One region of the Streptomyces sp. MK37H genome, then DNA from elsewhere that is predicted to be linked to it. Evidence: riboswitches for the same ligand, from Rfam matches in the RefSeq annotation. Region 1 holds a riboswitch; each other region holds the start of a gene.
What was found. A riboswitch is a leader RNA that binds a small molecule or an ion and turns the genes downstream of it on or off. The one in region 1 is predicted to bind cobalamin.

Region 1 (4,968 bases):
CGCCGACAGCGGCGAGACGGCGTGACGCCGCCGCAGCGCACAGCGGTGGAGCACACCCTTGCCCAGTCGGACCCCGCACCGTAGCGGAGTCCGGCTACGGCAGGCCGTCCGCGTGCGGCGATGTCATTCAGCACTCCGCGGGCCGGAAAACCTCTCCGCGAGCTCGCGATGCTTGTCGGCGGCCGGCTTCGCCCGGGCCGTGCTGATGGCCGATCCGGCCATCCCTCCCAGACGTTCAGCCTCGTCCGCGGAGCGCAGATGCTCCTGCCGCGCATGCTCACGGCAGGCGAGGCAGGTGACGTTCTCCGGGCGCGGTGAGGTCATCGCGTACGGGGCCCGCAGTCCGCATCCGGTATCGACGAGGCTCGGCAGGTCACCGACCAGACCGAACGTGGATGCCATCATCTCGCGGACGGCGGCTACGCCACGGACGACCTTCGACTCGACATGGATGTGCGGATCGTCCCCGCCCAATGCGTCCTCCCTGCCACGGCGCGCGGCCGACCGGGAGTGCTCCCGGTCGGCCGCGGAGTGCGGGACGAGTCTCCCACGTGCCCGGTGCGCCACGGGCTTCAGACGGCCGGCTGTGCGGCCTTCCAGGCGCGGCAGTGCGTGGCGGGGGCGTCGGTGAAGGAGACGTGGCGGGGGTGCCGGCCGAGCAGGCGGTGGGCCTTGGCGCTGCTGACGAGTTCGTCCTGGTCGGCCGCCATCTGCGGCATGCCGCCCGCTTCGGCCGTCTCGAGGCCGATCTCGCCTGTGCGGCCAGCCGCCCGGACGGCGATCCGCTGCATCTCCAGGGCGCTCAGGCGCTGGTCGTCGGCGATGACGAAGACCTCGCCTTCGACGGCGGTCGGGGTGGTCGAGGACTCGGACGTAGGCGTCGGCGAGGTCGTCCACGTGGACCCAGCTCCAGCGCTTGCTGGTGTCACCGTAGAAGACGGGCTTGCCGGACTCGGCGGCGGCGAACCACTGGCCGGTCATGGAGGTGGCGGCCGGGCCGCCGTAGAGGAAGCCGGGACGGACCACGGTGTGCGCGAGACCGCCGGCGGCGAGCTCCTTCTCCAGGCCGAAGCGGAAGCCGAGGGGGCTGTCGGGATGGCCGGGGGTGTTCTCGTCCATGAGGGCGAGACCGGTGCGGCCGTAGGCGGAGATGCCGGTGGTGTACACCAGGTGGCGGCGCCGGCCGTCGCGGTCCTGTGCGGCGGACAGTTCGGCGAACAGCCGCTGGTCGGCACCGATCGGGTCGCTCATGTCCATGAGCAGGTGCACCACCGCGTCCGTGCCGTCCAGGTGGCCCCGCCAGGTCTCGGGCCGGGAGAAGTCCCCCTGCACGGGGGTGACTTCATGGGCGGTCAGGTCGCGGGCGGCCGGGGCGGCGGTGTCGCGGCGCCCGCCGCCGCGTCCTGGACAAGATCCCCGACGCCCTGGTCCCGGACCTCGCGAAGACCCTCGCCGACCTCGCCGAAGCCCTGTCCCAGGGCCACCGCGGCAGCTGAGAACCGAGGCCCGCGTCCGTCGGCCCGCCGACCGGGTCAGGCCGCGGTCGCGGACACCGCCGCGCGGCCCGCCGTGCGGCCCGAGAAGAGGCAGCCACCCAGGAAGGTGCCCTCCAGGGAGCGGTAGCCGTGCGCTCCTCCCCCGCCGAAGCCCGCCACCTCACCGGCCGCGTACAGGCCGCTGATCGGGTGGCCGGAGGCGTCCAGGACGCGGCCGGAGAGGTCGGTCTGGAGGCCGCCGAGGGTCTTGCGGGTGAGGATGTTGAGGCGCACGGCGATCAGGGGTCCGGCGCCCGAGTCCAGGATCCGGTGCGCGGAGGCGGTGCGGCTGAGGGTGTCCCCGGGGTAGGCGAGCGCGTTGCGGATGCCCATGACCTGGACGTCCTTGGTGTACGGGTTCTCGATCTCGCGGTCGCGGGCCTCGATCTGCCGCTTGAGGTCCGCCAGGTCGATCAGGTTGTCGCCGGTCAACTTGTTCATACCTGCCACGAGTTGGGGCAGGTTGTTGGCCACGACGAAGTCCTCGCCCTTGTCCCGGAACCGCTGGATCGGCTCGGGGGTCTGCCAGATGCGGGAGAGGAGCTGCAGGATGTCCTTGTTGGTCAGGTCCGGGTTCTGCTCCGAGCCCGAGAGCGCGAACTCCTTGGCCATGATCTTCTGGGTGGTGACAAACCACGAGTAGTCATAGCCGGTGGCGGTGATCGATCCGAGGGTGTGCAGGGTGTCGTAACCCGGGATGTCGGGGCTGGAGAAGCGCCTGCCCTTCGCGTCGAACCACATCGACGACGGGCCCGGCAGAATGCGGATGCCATGGCCCGGCCAGATCGGGTCGTAGTTCCTGAGGCCCTCGGTGTAGTGCCACATCCGGTCGGGGTTGACGATCCGTCCGCCAGCCTTCTCGGTGATCGCCAGCATGCGGCCGTCCACATACGCCGGGACGCCGGTGACCATGAACTTCGGCGGCGGGCCGAGCCGGTCGGGCCAGTTCCGGCGTACGAGGTCGTGGTTGGCGCCGATACCGCCGGAGGTGACGATCACCACCGGGGCGTTGAGCTCGAAGTCGCCCACCACGGTGCGCGAGGTCTGCTTGCCGCGAGCGGCGTCGCTCGGCTCCAGGATCGAGCCGCTCACCCCGGTGACGGCGCCACCGGTGACCACCAGTTCGTCCACCCGGTGACGGAACTTGAAGGTGACCCGGCCGTCCTTCGCGGCGGCCCGCACCCTCTTCTCGAATGGCTCGACCACGGCGGGACCGGTGCCCCAGGTGACGTGGAAGCGCGGCACCGAGTTGCCGTGGCCGTCCGCGAGACCGCCGCCGCGCTCGGCCCAGCCGACGATCGGGAACCATTGCACGCCGAGCCCGTGCAACCAGGACCGCTTCTCCCCGGAGGCGAAGTCCACATACGCCTCAGCCCACTTGTGGGCCCAGTAGTCCTGGCCACCGGGGTCGGTGACACCGCGGTCGAAGCCGGCCGTGCCGAGCCAGTCCTGCCAGGCCAGTTCGGGGGAGTCCTTGATCCCCATCAGCCGCTGCTCCTCGGAGTCGACGAAGAACAGGCCGCCGAAGGACCAGAACGCCTGACCGCCGAGGTTGCTCTCGGGCTCCTGGTCGAGGAGGAGCACCTTGCGCCCCGCGGCCGCCAGCTCCGCCGTGGCCACCAGCCCGGCGAGCCCATGGCCGACCACGATGGCGTCCGCGTCCGAGGAGGCCCCTGAGGCGGCGAAGGCCGGAACCGCCGCCTGGGCGAGCGCGGCGCCGGCGAGCACACCGCCCGCCGCCGTCAGGGCGCGGCGGCGGCTGATCCCGCTGATCCCGCTGTTCCCGCTGTTCCCGCTGTTCCCGCTGTTCCCGCTGTTCCCGCTGTTCCGGGCGGGCGACGCGGAATTCTCTGTGGAGTTCTCCATGAGCTGCCTTCCGGAAGGGGTTCGGAGGGTGCGGGAGGTACGGAGGGGGTTGCCGCGACGGAATCGTGTTACCGACCGGCAACGTGTTACCGACGGTAGCCCACAGGGTGCAAGGCCGCCAGAGTTCTGCTCGTAAGACCAACTCCCGTGCCACACAGGCGACTTCGGGCGCTCAGCGACCGCCCGGTGACGGCTCGGCCGAGGCGCTCCCCCGCGGCGAGAACGCGTACAGATCGAGGATGTCGGGCAGCGGTGCCACCCCCGGGCCGCCCGCCCGGACCCAGGCCACGATGTCCTCCGTCGCATCCGGGTCGTTGACCAGGCCGAGCCACACCGGCCTGCCCCCGGCGGCCCGTCCGGCGGCCGACGGCTGCACCACGATCACATTGGCCTGGTCGCAGACGTCCAGACACTCGGAGACGCGTACGGGCGCCTCCTCACCGAGCCGCGCGATCTGCGCGGCATGGTCGATGCCGGTCACCTTGGGACTGCCGCAACAGCAGTCCCGGCACACGGTCACCCGGCACGGCAGTGGGTCGGTCGGCCTTACGGACACGACGCATCACCCCTCCTCCGGGGAAGTCCGCCCCGGTGTCGCTCGAGGAGGCGACCGCGTGAGTCTCCTGGCTCTCGGGTCGATGCTCGTCCCGGCCTTCCCACCCGCGTATGCGGGCAGTGACCTGTTCGGGATCCGCTCGCCGATCACAGTGGCGGTACCGCGCCGGAGTCACACCGGCTTCCTCGTTCCGCCGTCGCCTTTGTCGCCCGGCATCATCGCATCCCGGGCGCCCCGCTCACTCCTTCGGGGCTCCGCACCGCGCACAGCGAGTGAAGCGGGCGGTGTCCTGGATCGCGCCGCAGTCGGCGCACACCCTCTCCAGCCAGCAGGCGGGGTCCCCGCCCTCGGGCCCGGCGGGCGCCGGGTCCGCCGTCTCCCGGTCCGGGTCGCCGGGCCGAGCCGTGCCGCTCATCGTGTGCGCCTCCTCAGCCGGACCGTGCGCGGGTCCGTCAGCCGACCCGCTACCCGTGGCGTCGCCTCCGGAAGCAGCCAAGCCATAGATCCGATCTCTCATGCGCCAGCGACCCTTGACGGGGCGTAATGTCGCTCAACCCCTCCCAAGTTATCGGATGACTCGGTAACGTATCCGCCTCGGGAGGCAACGATGCCGAGATCTTACCGACGCTCCGCAGTGGCATTTCTGCTCTGCGGCGTCCTGGCCATGACGCTCTTCATCACCGGGCCCGCACAGGCGAAGGACTCCGCCTGGACCGTGCGCGGCCCCTCGCCCCACTCCGGTCCCCTCGCCCAGCTGCGGCTTGACGGCGCCTCGGGAGCGCTGACGCTCCAGGTGTCCCGGGGTGGACGGACGGTGATCGAGCCCTCGCCCGTGGGCATCGTCACCGAGCGGGCGGACCTGTCGCACGGGCTGCGCTATCTGGGACGCCACGACCGCACCGTCGTGGAGCGCTACCGGTCGACGGTCGGCAAGCAGCGCTCGCGCACCGCGCGGATGACCGAGTCCCGCTTCCGGTTCCGGGGCGGCGGGAACGCCCGGCTGGACCTTGT
Region 2 (4,968 bases), on a different contig from region 1:
CCGGTTCGCGGCCAGCTCGGCGGTGATCGCGCCGGTGCCGCGGGCCAGGCCCTTGGCGAGGGTGACGATCTCCGCGGTCTTCTGCCGGGCGAAGGCCAGCCAGCGCAGGATCTGCGGTTCGATGTCCCGCTCGGCCGTCGTGTCGAGGGGGACGTGCAGCAGCGAGCAGGAGGCGGCCACATCGACCCGGTCCGCCAGGCCCAGCAGGGTGCCGAGCGTGGCCAGGGACTTCTCCAGGTCGTTGACCCAGATGTTGCGGCCGTTGACGACACCGGCGACCAGCCGCTTGCGGGGCAGCCCGCCTACGGCGGCCAGCGCGGCCAGATGCGCCGCGGCGGCCTCCGTGAAGTCCAGCGCCAGCCCCTCGACCGGGGCCTTGGCCAGCACCGGCAGCGCCTCGCCGAGGCGGTCGAAGTAGGAGGCGACCAGCAGCTTCGGGCGGTCGCTGAGGGCGCCGAGGTCACGGTAGGCGCGGCCGGCGGCGTGTCGCTCGGCCGGGGTGCGGTCCTGGACCAGGGCCGGCTCATCGAGCTGCACCCACTCGGCACCGGCCGCCCGCAGATCGGCCAGGACCTCGGCGTACACCGGAAGCAGCCGGTCCAGGAGGGTGAGCGGCTCGAAGTCGGCGGGCGCGCCGGGCGCGGGCTTGGCGAGGAGGAGATAGGTGACGGGGCCGACGATGACCGGCCGCGCGGTCAGCCCGAGGGCGAGGGCCTCCTTGAGCTCGGCGACCTGCTTGGCGGAGTCGGCCGCGAACACCGTGTCCGGACCCAGCTCCGGGACCAGATAGTGGTAGTTGGTGTCGAACCACTTGGTCATCTCCAGCGGCGCCACATCCTGCGTGCCCCGCGCCATCGCGAAGTACCCGTCGAGCGGGTCGGCGGCGACCGCGTCCCGGTGGCGGTCGGGGATGGCGCCGACCATGACGGTGGTGTCCAGCACATGGTCGTAGTACGAGAAGTCGCCCGTGGGGACTTCGTCGATGCCCGCCCCGGCCAGTTGGAGCCAGTTGGCGCGGCGCAGTCCGGCGGCGGTGGCCCTCAGCGCGTCGGCGGTGACGCGGCCCTTCCAGTAGCCCTCGATCGCCTTCTTCAGTTCCCGGTTCGGGCCCTGGCGGGGGTAGCCGTACACGGTGGCCCGTGCTGCCGCGGCTGCGGACTCGGTGGTCACGGAGATCTCCTTCGCGAGATGAATCCCTGAGGTCCCGGCGACGGGAGGAGAGCGCGAAGGGTGACGGACCGGACGCCACGACTTCGCGCGGCAGGCGCGCGGTCGTCCGCCTGGTGCATGTTCGCCGACCCGCCCTCGAGGTCACCGGGATGTCCGCGCACGGGTGGTCCGTACGCGGGCAGATGGCAGGTCTTCGGACTCACGGGCACGTCCTCCTCAGGAGGACACCTACTGGCCGTCGCTTCCCAGACCCTCTCACCGGACCCAGTGCGTATGACGGCGGTCGTTCCCGCTCACCGCTGCGGGGCAGTCCCGGAATTCCACCGGGTTCCCTCTTACGACGCGTCCCGCCTGGCGGACGGGGCGAACCAGCTGCACCAGCCAGCCTACGGGGCCGTCCGGCGGTGTGCGGGGTCCCGTCCGGTATTCGGGATGGTGAGGTGGGACACGGTGGACGCACTCGCGTACGAAGGCGTGGCGGACGCGCGAGTACGGCTCAGTGCGGCACGGGGAACCCCCGGTCACGTCGGCCGGGGGTTCCGCCCCTCACGGGCTCGTGGAGCGGGAGGTCAGCATGAGCTGGAGTCCGACTGGCCCACCAGATTGACCGGAACGGTGACGAAGGAGAACTGGTTGCTGGCGCATACGCCGGGGAAGGTCGTGGTCGTGCTGCTGGTGTTATTGACGGTGGCATCGGGGCCGTCCTCCGCGACGGCACCGGTCGCGCCGACGGCGAGGGACGCGGCGGTGAGAGCGAGCGTGGACAGGGCGGTCCGCATACGCATGGGAACTCCTTGCTGGGGATGAGCGGCCGGAAATGACCGGCTTCGCATGCATGGTGCCCCTTTGTCGGGCGGATCGCGGCCCAACGTCCCCCCAATGGGGTAAGCCGGTGCCCTCGGCCGTCCGGGCGGCCCAAGGACGCGTCATCCGCCGAAGCGTCACTCGTTGTCACGTCACCCGCCGCCTCGCCATCGGCCGCCGCGTCACCGCCGCCGAGCCGTGCGTCGTCCGCCGGGGCGCAGGGCGGGGTCGTCGTAGGCCGCCACCCCTCCGGCCGCCCCTCCTCTGTGTGGGGCAACCCGCCGCGCGGCCGTCGCGCGCTCCAGCTCGCCCTGCGTTCGGACACCGTCGAGCAGGGCGAACGCCAGGCCGCGCGGCTGCTCGCCGCCATCGGCGCGGCGGGCGCGCCGCTCGCCGCCGGGCTCGGCGAGCTCGAGGAGCCGGTGGCCGCCCAGCGCCGTCTGGTGGCCGACGCCTCCCATGAGCTGCGCACCCGCTGACCGCGCTGCGCACCAACGCCGAACTGCCGGCTCGCGCCGACCGGCTCTCCGCCGCCCAGCGGGACCGGGCCGCGTCGGCACGCCATGCTGTACAACACTCCGCTCAACTTCGTGCTCACCGGTGACTCGCTGGACCGGAACGGCCGTGAACTCGCCGCGCTCCAGAGGTACTTCGCGCCCCTGCACAAGGCGGCCGGTACCGAGCCCCTGACCGGCTTCCGGGCGCTGACCGCCGATCACACCGTGCAGCGCACCGTCTTCGGCGACGGCCCCCGCACCGTCACCGCCAACTTCGGCAGCGCACCCCACAAGGGCCTGCCCGGCGGCTGTGTGGACGCCAGGCTCCGCGGCGACAGCGCGCCCCGGCGGCTGTGCCCGGCCACGCTGAGAGGAATCGCCGGGTAACCGCGTGGCGCCATCGGCGCACATGGCGATGTTTCCGCGATTACCGGGCATTGCCCGTCCCATCGTTAGAGTCGGCCCTCACTGCACTGCGGGCCGACCCTGCGAGGTTTACTGAGCGATGGCATATCCGATGGCCGGGGCCGATGGCGTGCCCGCGAGACCGCATTTTCCCGAGGTCGAACTCGACATCCTGGACTACTGGGAGAAGAACCACATCTTCCAGGAGACCGTGGAAGCGCGGAAAGCCGAAAACGCCGAAGAATTCGTGTTCTACGACGGGCCGCCGTTCGCCAATGGCCTGCCGCACTACGGGCATCTGCTGGCCGGTTACGCGAAGGACGTGGTGCCGCGCTATCAGACCATGCGCGGCCGCAGGGTCGAACGGCGCTTCGGCTGGACCTCGCACGGGCTGCCCGCGGAACTCGACGCCGAAAAGCAACTCGGCATCACCGCCAAGTCCGATATCGAGCGCATGGGCGTCGAGCGGTTCAACGAGGTGTGCCGTACGACGGTGATGCGCTATACCGGCGAGTGGCGCGACTACGTCAATCGGCAGGCCCGTTGGGTCGACTTCGACGAATCCGTCAAGACCCATGACCTCGACTACATGGAGAGCGTCATGTGGGCGTTCAAGACCATGTGGGACAAGGGGCTCATCTATCAGGGGCATTCGGTTTCCTGGTATTGCGCGCACTGCGAGACCCCGCTGGCCAACGCCGAGAGCAGCGGCCGTATCGACGGCAGCGACACCCATCGCGAGGTGCCGGGCACCACCGCGGTCGTGGGCGTGACGCTGGACGGCGGCGAGCTGCTGCTGGTGGAGTCCGAGCAGCCCTGGGCGCTGCCGGGCGCCACGGCGGTGGCCGTGCACCCCGAGGCCGAGTACGCCGTGGTGGAGAGCGGCGGGCGGCGCCTGGTGGTGGCGGCCGACCGGCTCGACGCCCACGCCGATCTGGTGGGCGGCGGCCCCGTGGTCGCCCGGTGCAGCGGCGCCGAGCTGGCGGGCCGCCGCTACACACCGCTGTTCGACTTCTCCGCCACCGCCGACGACAGCCATGTCGTGGTGGCGGAACGCTTCGTGGACACAGGCGAGGGCACCGGCGCCGTGGCCGTCACCCCGTGTTTCGACGAGCGGGACCACGCCCTCGCCACCGAGGAGGGCATCGGCCGGACTTATCCGGTCGACTCCGCCGGCCGCTACACCGACGAGGTGCCGCCGTGCGCCGGAGCCCCGGTGCTGGAGTCCACCGAAACCGTGCTCGGCCTGCTGGAGACGAGCGGCGCGCTGCTGAACAGCCGGCCGCACACCCGCTCCCGGCCGCACTGCTGGCGCTGCGGCACCCAGCTGCTGCAACACGCCATCGCCACCTGGTTCGTCGCCGTCACCCGGCTTCGCGCCCGGATGCTCGAACTCAACGAGCGGATCAGCTGGACCCCCGAGCATGTGCGCGACGGCCAGTTCGGCAACTGGGTGGGCGGCGCCAAGGACTGGAACATCTCCCGCAACCGCTACTGGGGCGCCCCCATACCGGTGTGGGTGTCGGACGACCCGGCCCATCCCCGGGTCGATGTATACGGTTCCCTGGACGAGATCGAGCGCGACTTCGGCGTACGGCCCGGCGATCTGCACCGTCCGTACATCGACGAGCTGACCCGCCCCAACCCCGACGACCCGTCGGGCCGGTCGGTGATGCGGCGGGTGCCCGAGGTGCTGGACTGCTGGTTCGAGACCGGATCCATGCCGTTCGCGCAGGTGCACTATCCGTTCGAGAACGCCGAGTGGTTCGACCGCCACTCCCCGGGCGACTTCGTGGTCGAGTACTACGCCCAGACCCGCGGCTGGTTCTACAACATGCATGTCATGTCGACGGCGCTGTTCGACCGCCCGGCCTTCGCCAACTGCACCGTCCTCGGTGTGGTGCTCGGCCACGACGGACAGGCCATGTCCAAGGCGCGCAACAACTACCTCGATGTCAACGACGTCTTCGCCCGCGACGGCTCCGACGCCATGCGCTGGTTCCTCATGAGCTCGCCTCTGCTGCGCGCCCGGGACCTGGAGGTCACCGAGGCCGGCAGCAGGGAGGCCCTGCGCCAGGTGCTGCTGCCGCTG
Region 3 (4,968 bases), on a different contig from region 1:
AGTGGATCGCGGGGAGCTCGTCGACGAGCGTGGAGACGGCCGTGGCGTGGACGGCGTGGGTGTGGACCACGGCCCCGGCGTCGGTCTCCCGGTAGATCGCGAGGTGCATGGGCAGCTCGCTGGTGGGCTTCAGCGTGCCGAGGATCTGCTGTCCGTCAAGGTCGACGGCGACGGCGTCCCTGGGGCCGAGCCGGTCGTAGGGGACGCCGCTCGGGGTCACCAGGACGGTGTCGCCGACCCGGGCCGAGACATTGCCCGAGGTGCCGACGACCAGGCCGTCGGCGGTGGTCCTGCGGGCCGTGCTCACCACCTGCGTCCATGCCTGCCGCAGGGGATGGGTCAGCCGCGGCTGCGGCTGCCGCGTGGATCGCGACTGGGTCACCTGCCCTCACCTCCGAGGCCCGATCCTTCCAGGCGGCCGCCGGCCGCGCGGCGGCGGGACCGGCAACGGGCGCGGCGGGCGACTACGACCGTGCCTCGTGGGCACCCGACTCCGGGCGGGTGAACGCGGGGGGACAGCGGGCGGCCGCGGGGCCGGTTCCGGGGCCTGCTCCGGTGGCCCTCGATCGCGGCTCAACTCCCGTACGGCATGGGAACGTAGGCTGGAATTCACTGGGTTTTAGCGACCCCGCAACCATGTCACTCCGATGCCCTGCTCAGTTCATCTCCCGTTCACCCTGTTTCCTTACGTTCACCGTGCCACTAACGACCTTCGAACTGATTGACCGGGTGTATGGAACACATCACGCTTCTCATCGGGATCGTGATCGTCACGGCCTTGGTGTTCGACTTCACGAACGGCTTTCACGACACGGCTAACGCCATGGCCACCACCATCTCCACGGGAGCACTCGGGCCCAGGGTGGCGGTGGCGATGTCGGCCGTCCTCAATCTCGTCGGCGCGTTCCTGTCCGTGGAGGTGGCCAAGACCATCTCCGGCGGGATCATCGACGAGGGATCCGGTATCCAGCCAGAAGTGATCTTCGCGGGACTCGTCGGCGCGATCCTGTGGAATCTGGTGACGTGGCTCGCCGGACTCCCCTCGAGCTCCTCGCATGCCCTGTTCGGCGGTCTGATCGGCGCCACCGTGGTCTCCGTGGGCCTGGACGGGGTCAACGGCGACGCGATCGTCATGAAGGTCCTGATCCCCGCCGTCGCCGCGCCGATCGTGGCCGGCATCGCCACGCTGGCCGCCACCCGGCTCACCTACCGGCTCGGCCGCGACCGCTCCCCGGAGGACACCGCGAAGGGCTACCGCGCGGGACAGATCGCCTCGGCCGCCCTGGTCTCCCTGGCCCACGGCACCAACGACGCCCAGAAGACGATGGGCGTGATCACCCTGGCTCTGGTCACCGGGGACGTGGTGGCGCCCGACTCCGACCCGCCGCTGTGGGTCATCGTCTCGGCGGGCCTGGCCATCGCGCTCGGCACCTACCTGGGCGGCTGGCGCATCATCCGCACCATGGGCAAGGGCATCACCGACATCCAGCCGCCGCAGGGCTTCGCCGCCCAGACCGGCGCCGCCACCGTCATCCTCGCCTCCTCCCACATCGGCTTCGCGCTGTCCACCACCCAGGTCTGCTCCGGCGCCGTCATGGGCGCGGGTGTCGGCCGTAAGGGCGCCGTGGTGCGCTGGTCGACCGCGGGCCGCATGGTGGTCGCCTGGGTGCTGACCCTGCCGGCCGCCGGACTGGTGGCGGGCGCCGCCGCGCTCCTGGCCGACCAGGGGAACGCGGGAATCACGGCGGTGGCCGTGCTCGCCGTCCTGGCCTGCGGGGCGATCTGGATGCTGTCGCGCCGCAAGCCCGTGGACCACACCAACGTCAACGAGGTCGGCGCCCAGGAGCCGGTGGGCGCCGTCACGGCCGCCCTGCGGTCCGTGGCCCCGCCGCCCGCCGGTGCGGCGAGCGCCGCCCCCGAAGCGGCGAGCGCCGCCCCCGAGGACGTCACCTCGGAGAACACACCCGAGCAGACCCCCACCCCCGCCGCCGCGAGCAGCACCACCCGCTAAGGAGCCAGGAAACATGAGCATCGACTGGGCGGCACTCGGCCAGGTCTTCGGCATCAGCCTCGCGGTGACGGTCGCCATGGTGGGCGTCTTCACCCTGGGCATCGTCGGCACCTCCCGTAAGGCGGCGCCGGAGCAGGGCGGCACGGCCGCCGCCGTGCCCGGGGGCGCGGTGGGCGGCTCACCGCTCGCGCGCACCGGCGCGTACGCCTGCTTCGCGGTGTGCGCCGCGGTCGTGGCGTACGGCATCTATCTGATCGTCGCCTGAGGACCCCGCTTCCCCGAACGACCCACCGGCCGCCGGATGGTGGCGCTGACCAGCGCCGACCGTCCGGCGGCCGTCCTGTGAGGGGCGGTTGTCTGTGTGGCTCGGCACACTCGGGCGTCATGGGTCATATGCGAGTTGACGGCCATTCGCGGCCCATGGTGGACTTCCCGAGCCAAACGGCGGCAGGAGAGGAAGCCGGTGAGAATCCGGCGCGGTCCCGCCACTGTCACCGGGGAGCACCTTCCCATCGCCTGTATGGGGTCACGGCTCGTCCGTACGGTTCGTCGCGTACGCGGGGCTGGAAGACCGGGAGGGCCGCGGATCCGGGAGCCAGGAGACTCTCACCGCCGGTCACGTCGAACCAGGGCGAGGACCCTGAGTGAGGACATACCGCCATGCCCGGCATCGCCACGCCGCCAGCCCTCCCTGTCCGATTCGACTCTTCCGGCCTCTCCGGCCCGTCTGGTTCCGTATCGCCGCGCCGAGGCGTGACGGCGGCCTGACGGATGCGTGCCGACCACGCCTCGTTCGCGTGCGGTGCGGTCCTCGGCTTCCTCGGCGACCTGGCCACGGGTGATCCGCGCCGCGGCCATCCGGTGGCCGCGTTCGGGCGTGCCGCCGCGGCCGCCGAGCGCCGGCTGTGGCGCGACCACCGGGGCTACGGGGCCCTGCACACCGCGTTGTGCGCGGGCGGCGCGGCCGCCGGTGCCGCGCTGCTGACCCGCGCCGTACGGGCCCTGGGCCGCCGCCGCGGCGCGGAGGTCGCGCTGACCGCCGCCGCCACCTGGGCTGTGCTGGGCGGCACGAGCCTGGGCCGTGAGGCCCGGGCCGTCGGCGGGGCACTGGCCGCCGGGGACCTCGAGGTCGCCCGGGAGCGGCTGCCGCATCTGTGCGGCCGCGATCCGCAGGCGCTGGACGGGCCGCGGATCGCCCGCGCGGTGGTCGAATCGGTGGCCGAGAACACCTCCGACGCCGTCGTGGGCGCGCTGGTGTGGGGCGCCGTGGGCGGTGTGCCGGGGCTCATAGGATTCCGCGCGGTCAACACCCTGGACGCCATGGTGGGCCACAAGTCGCCGCGCTACCGGCGGTTCGGCTGGGCGGCGGCCCGGCTGGACGATGTGGCCGGCTGGCCCGGCGCGCGCCTTACGGCGACCCTGGCGACGCTCGCGGGCCCCGATCCGCGCGGTGCCTGGCGCGCCTGGCGGCGGGACGGCCGGCGCCATCCGAGCCCCAACGCGGGCCCCGTGGAGGCGTCCTTCGCGGGCGCGCTCGGCGTCCGGCTGGGCGGCACCCTCGCGTACGGCGGCCGGGTCGAGCACCGGCCGGTACTCAACTCCGGCGGGCGGCCGGTGGAGTCGGCCGACATCGAGCGGGCCATACGGCTGTCGCGGCGCGTCGGCGTCCTGGCCCTCGGGGTGTCCATAGCGGCCCGGCCGGTCCTGAGGGCGTTGACGGGGCGACCCCGGGCCTTGGGAAGGGGTGACGGATGAGCGGGATACGCGGTAAGGGCGGCACGGACGGTTCCGGGGCACGCGGCGGGGGGCTGCTCGTCGCGGGTACGACCTCCGACGCGGGCAAGAGCGTGGTGACGGCCGGGATCTGCCGGTGGCTCGCCCGTAAGGGCGTCAGCGTGGCTCCCTTCAAGGCGCAGAACATGTCGCTCAACTCCTTCGTCACCCGGGAGGGGGCGGAGATCGGGCGGGCACAGGCCATGCAGGCCACCGCCGCGCGTGTCGAGCCGAGCGCGCTGATGAACCCGGTCCTGCTGAAGCCGGGCAGCGACCGCAGCAGCCAAGTGGTGCTGCTGGGCAAGCCGGTGGGCGAGCTGAGCGCGCGCGGGTACTTCGGCGGGCCCGGAGCACCCTCGCCCGGCGAGAAGCCCTCCGCGGGGCGGGAGGCGCTGCTGGGGACCGTCACGGAGTGCCTGGAGGAGCTGCGGAGCGCCCATGACGCGGTGATCTGCGAGGGCGCGGGCAGCCCGGCCGAGATCAATCTGCGCCGCACCGACATCGTCAACATGGGCCTGGCGCGCGCCGCCGGGCTTCCGGTCGTGGTGGTCGGGGACATCGACCGCGGTGGCGTCTTCGCGTCCTTCTTCGGCACGACCGCGCTGCTGTCGGCCGCGGACCAACGGCATGTGGCCGCCTACCTGGTGAACAAGTTCCGCGGCGATGTGAGCCTTCTGGAGCCCGGTCTGGAGACGCTGCGCGACCTCACCGGGCGCCCGACCGTCGGGGTGCTCCCGTTCGCCCACGGGCTGGGGATCGACGAGGAGGACGGACTGCGGGTGTCGCTGCGCGGCGCGGTGCGGGAGAGCGTCGTGGCGCCCCCTTACGGCGCGGATGTCCTGCGGATCGCGGTGGCCGCCGTGCCGCTGATGTCCAACTTCACGGACGTGGACGCGCTGGCGGCAGAGCCGGGTGTGATCGTGCGGTTCGTGGACCGGCCCGAGGAGCTGGCCGACGCCGACCTGGTGGTGCTGCCGGGCACCCGGGGCACCGTAAGGGCGCTGGAGTGGCTGCGTGAGCGCGGGCTGGCCGACGCGATCGCCCGGCGGGCCGCCGAGGGCCGTCCGGTGCTGGGCGTCTGCGGCGGCTTCCAGGCGCTCGGCGAGCGCATCGAGGACGAGGTCGAGTCGAAGGCCGGGACGGTCGCCGGGCTCGGGCTGCTGCCGGTGCGGGTGCGGTTCGCG

Region 2: linked by a shared signal. The riboswitch ahead of metE (5-methyltetrahydropteroyltriglutamate--homocysteine S-methyltransferase) and the one ahead of GWI24_RS00870 ((2Fe-2S) ferredoxin domain-containing protein) in region 1 are both predicted to bind cobalamin.
Region 3: linked by a shared signal. The riboswitch ahead of GWI24_RS24525 (cobalamin biosynthesis protein) and the one ahead of GWI24_RS00870 ((2Fe-2S) ferredoxin domain-containing protein) in region 1 are both predicted to bind cobalamin.

The regions. Positions count from the first base shown of each region.
Region 1 is NZ_JAAAYH010000002.1:29,655-34,622, forward strand. Features, by position in the region: gene GWI24_RS00855 (DMT family transporter) at 1-84, shown strand, start outside; gene GWI24_RS00860 (NAD-dependent epimerase/dehydratase family protein) at 124-1,356, opposite strand; gene GWI24_RS46025 (hypothetical protein) at 1,353-1,484, opposite strand; gene GWI24_RS00865 (FAD-binding dehydrogenase) at 1,533-3,401, opposite strand; gene GWI24_RS00870 ((2Fe-2S) ferredoxin domain-containing protein) at 3,574-3,957, opposite strand; cobalamin riboswitch at 4,018-4,147, opposite strand; gene GWI24_RS00875 (hypothetical protein) at 4,196-4,372, opposite strand; gene GWI24_RS00880 (glycoside hydrolase family 97 protein) at 4,565-4,968, shown strand, end outside.
Region 2 is NZ_JAAAYH010000036.1:23,696-28,663, forward strand. Features, by position in the region: gene metE (5-methyltetrahydropteroyltriglutamate--homocysteine S-methyltransferase) at 1-1,170, opposite strand, end outside; cobalamin riboswitch at 1,337-1,558, opposite strand; gene GWI24_RS08450 (hypothetical protein) at 1,740-1,955, opposite strand; gene GWI24_RS08455 (hypothetical protein) at 2,241-2,453, shown strand; partial or broken gene GWI24_RS08460 (glycoside hydrolase) at 2,535-2,858, shown strand; gene ileS (isoleucine--tRNA ligase) at 2,977-4,968, shown strand, end outside.
Region 3 is NZ_JAAAYH010000187.1:3,155-8,122, forward strand. Features, by position in the region: gene GWI24_RS24510 (class II aldolase/adducin family protein) at 1-382, opposite strand, end outside; gene GWI24_RS24515 (inorganic phosphate transporter) at 734-2,011, shown strand; gene GWI24_RS24520 (hypothetical protein) at 2,025-2,276, shown strand; cobalamin riboswitch at 2,464-2,617, shown strand; gene GWI24_RS24525 (cobalamin biosynthesis protein) at 2,783-3,766, shown strand; gene GWI24_RS24530 (cobyric acid synthase) at 3,763-4,968, shown strand, end outside.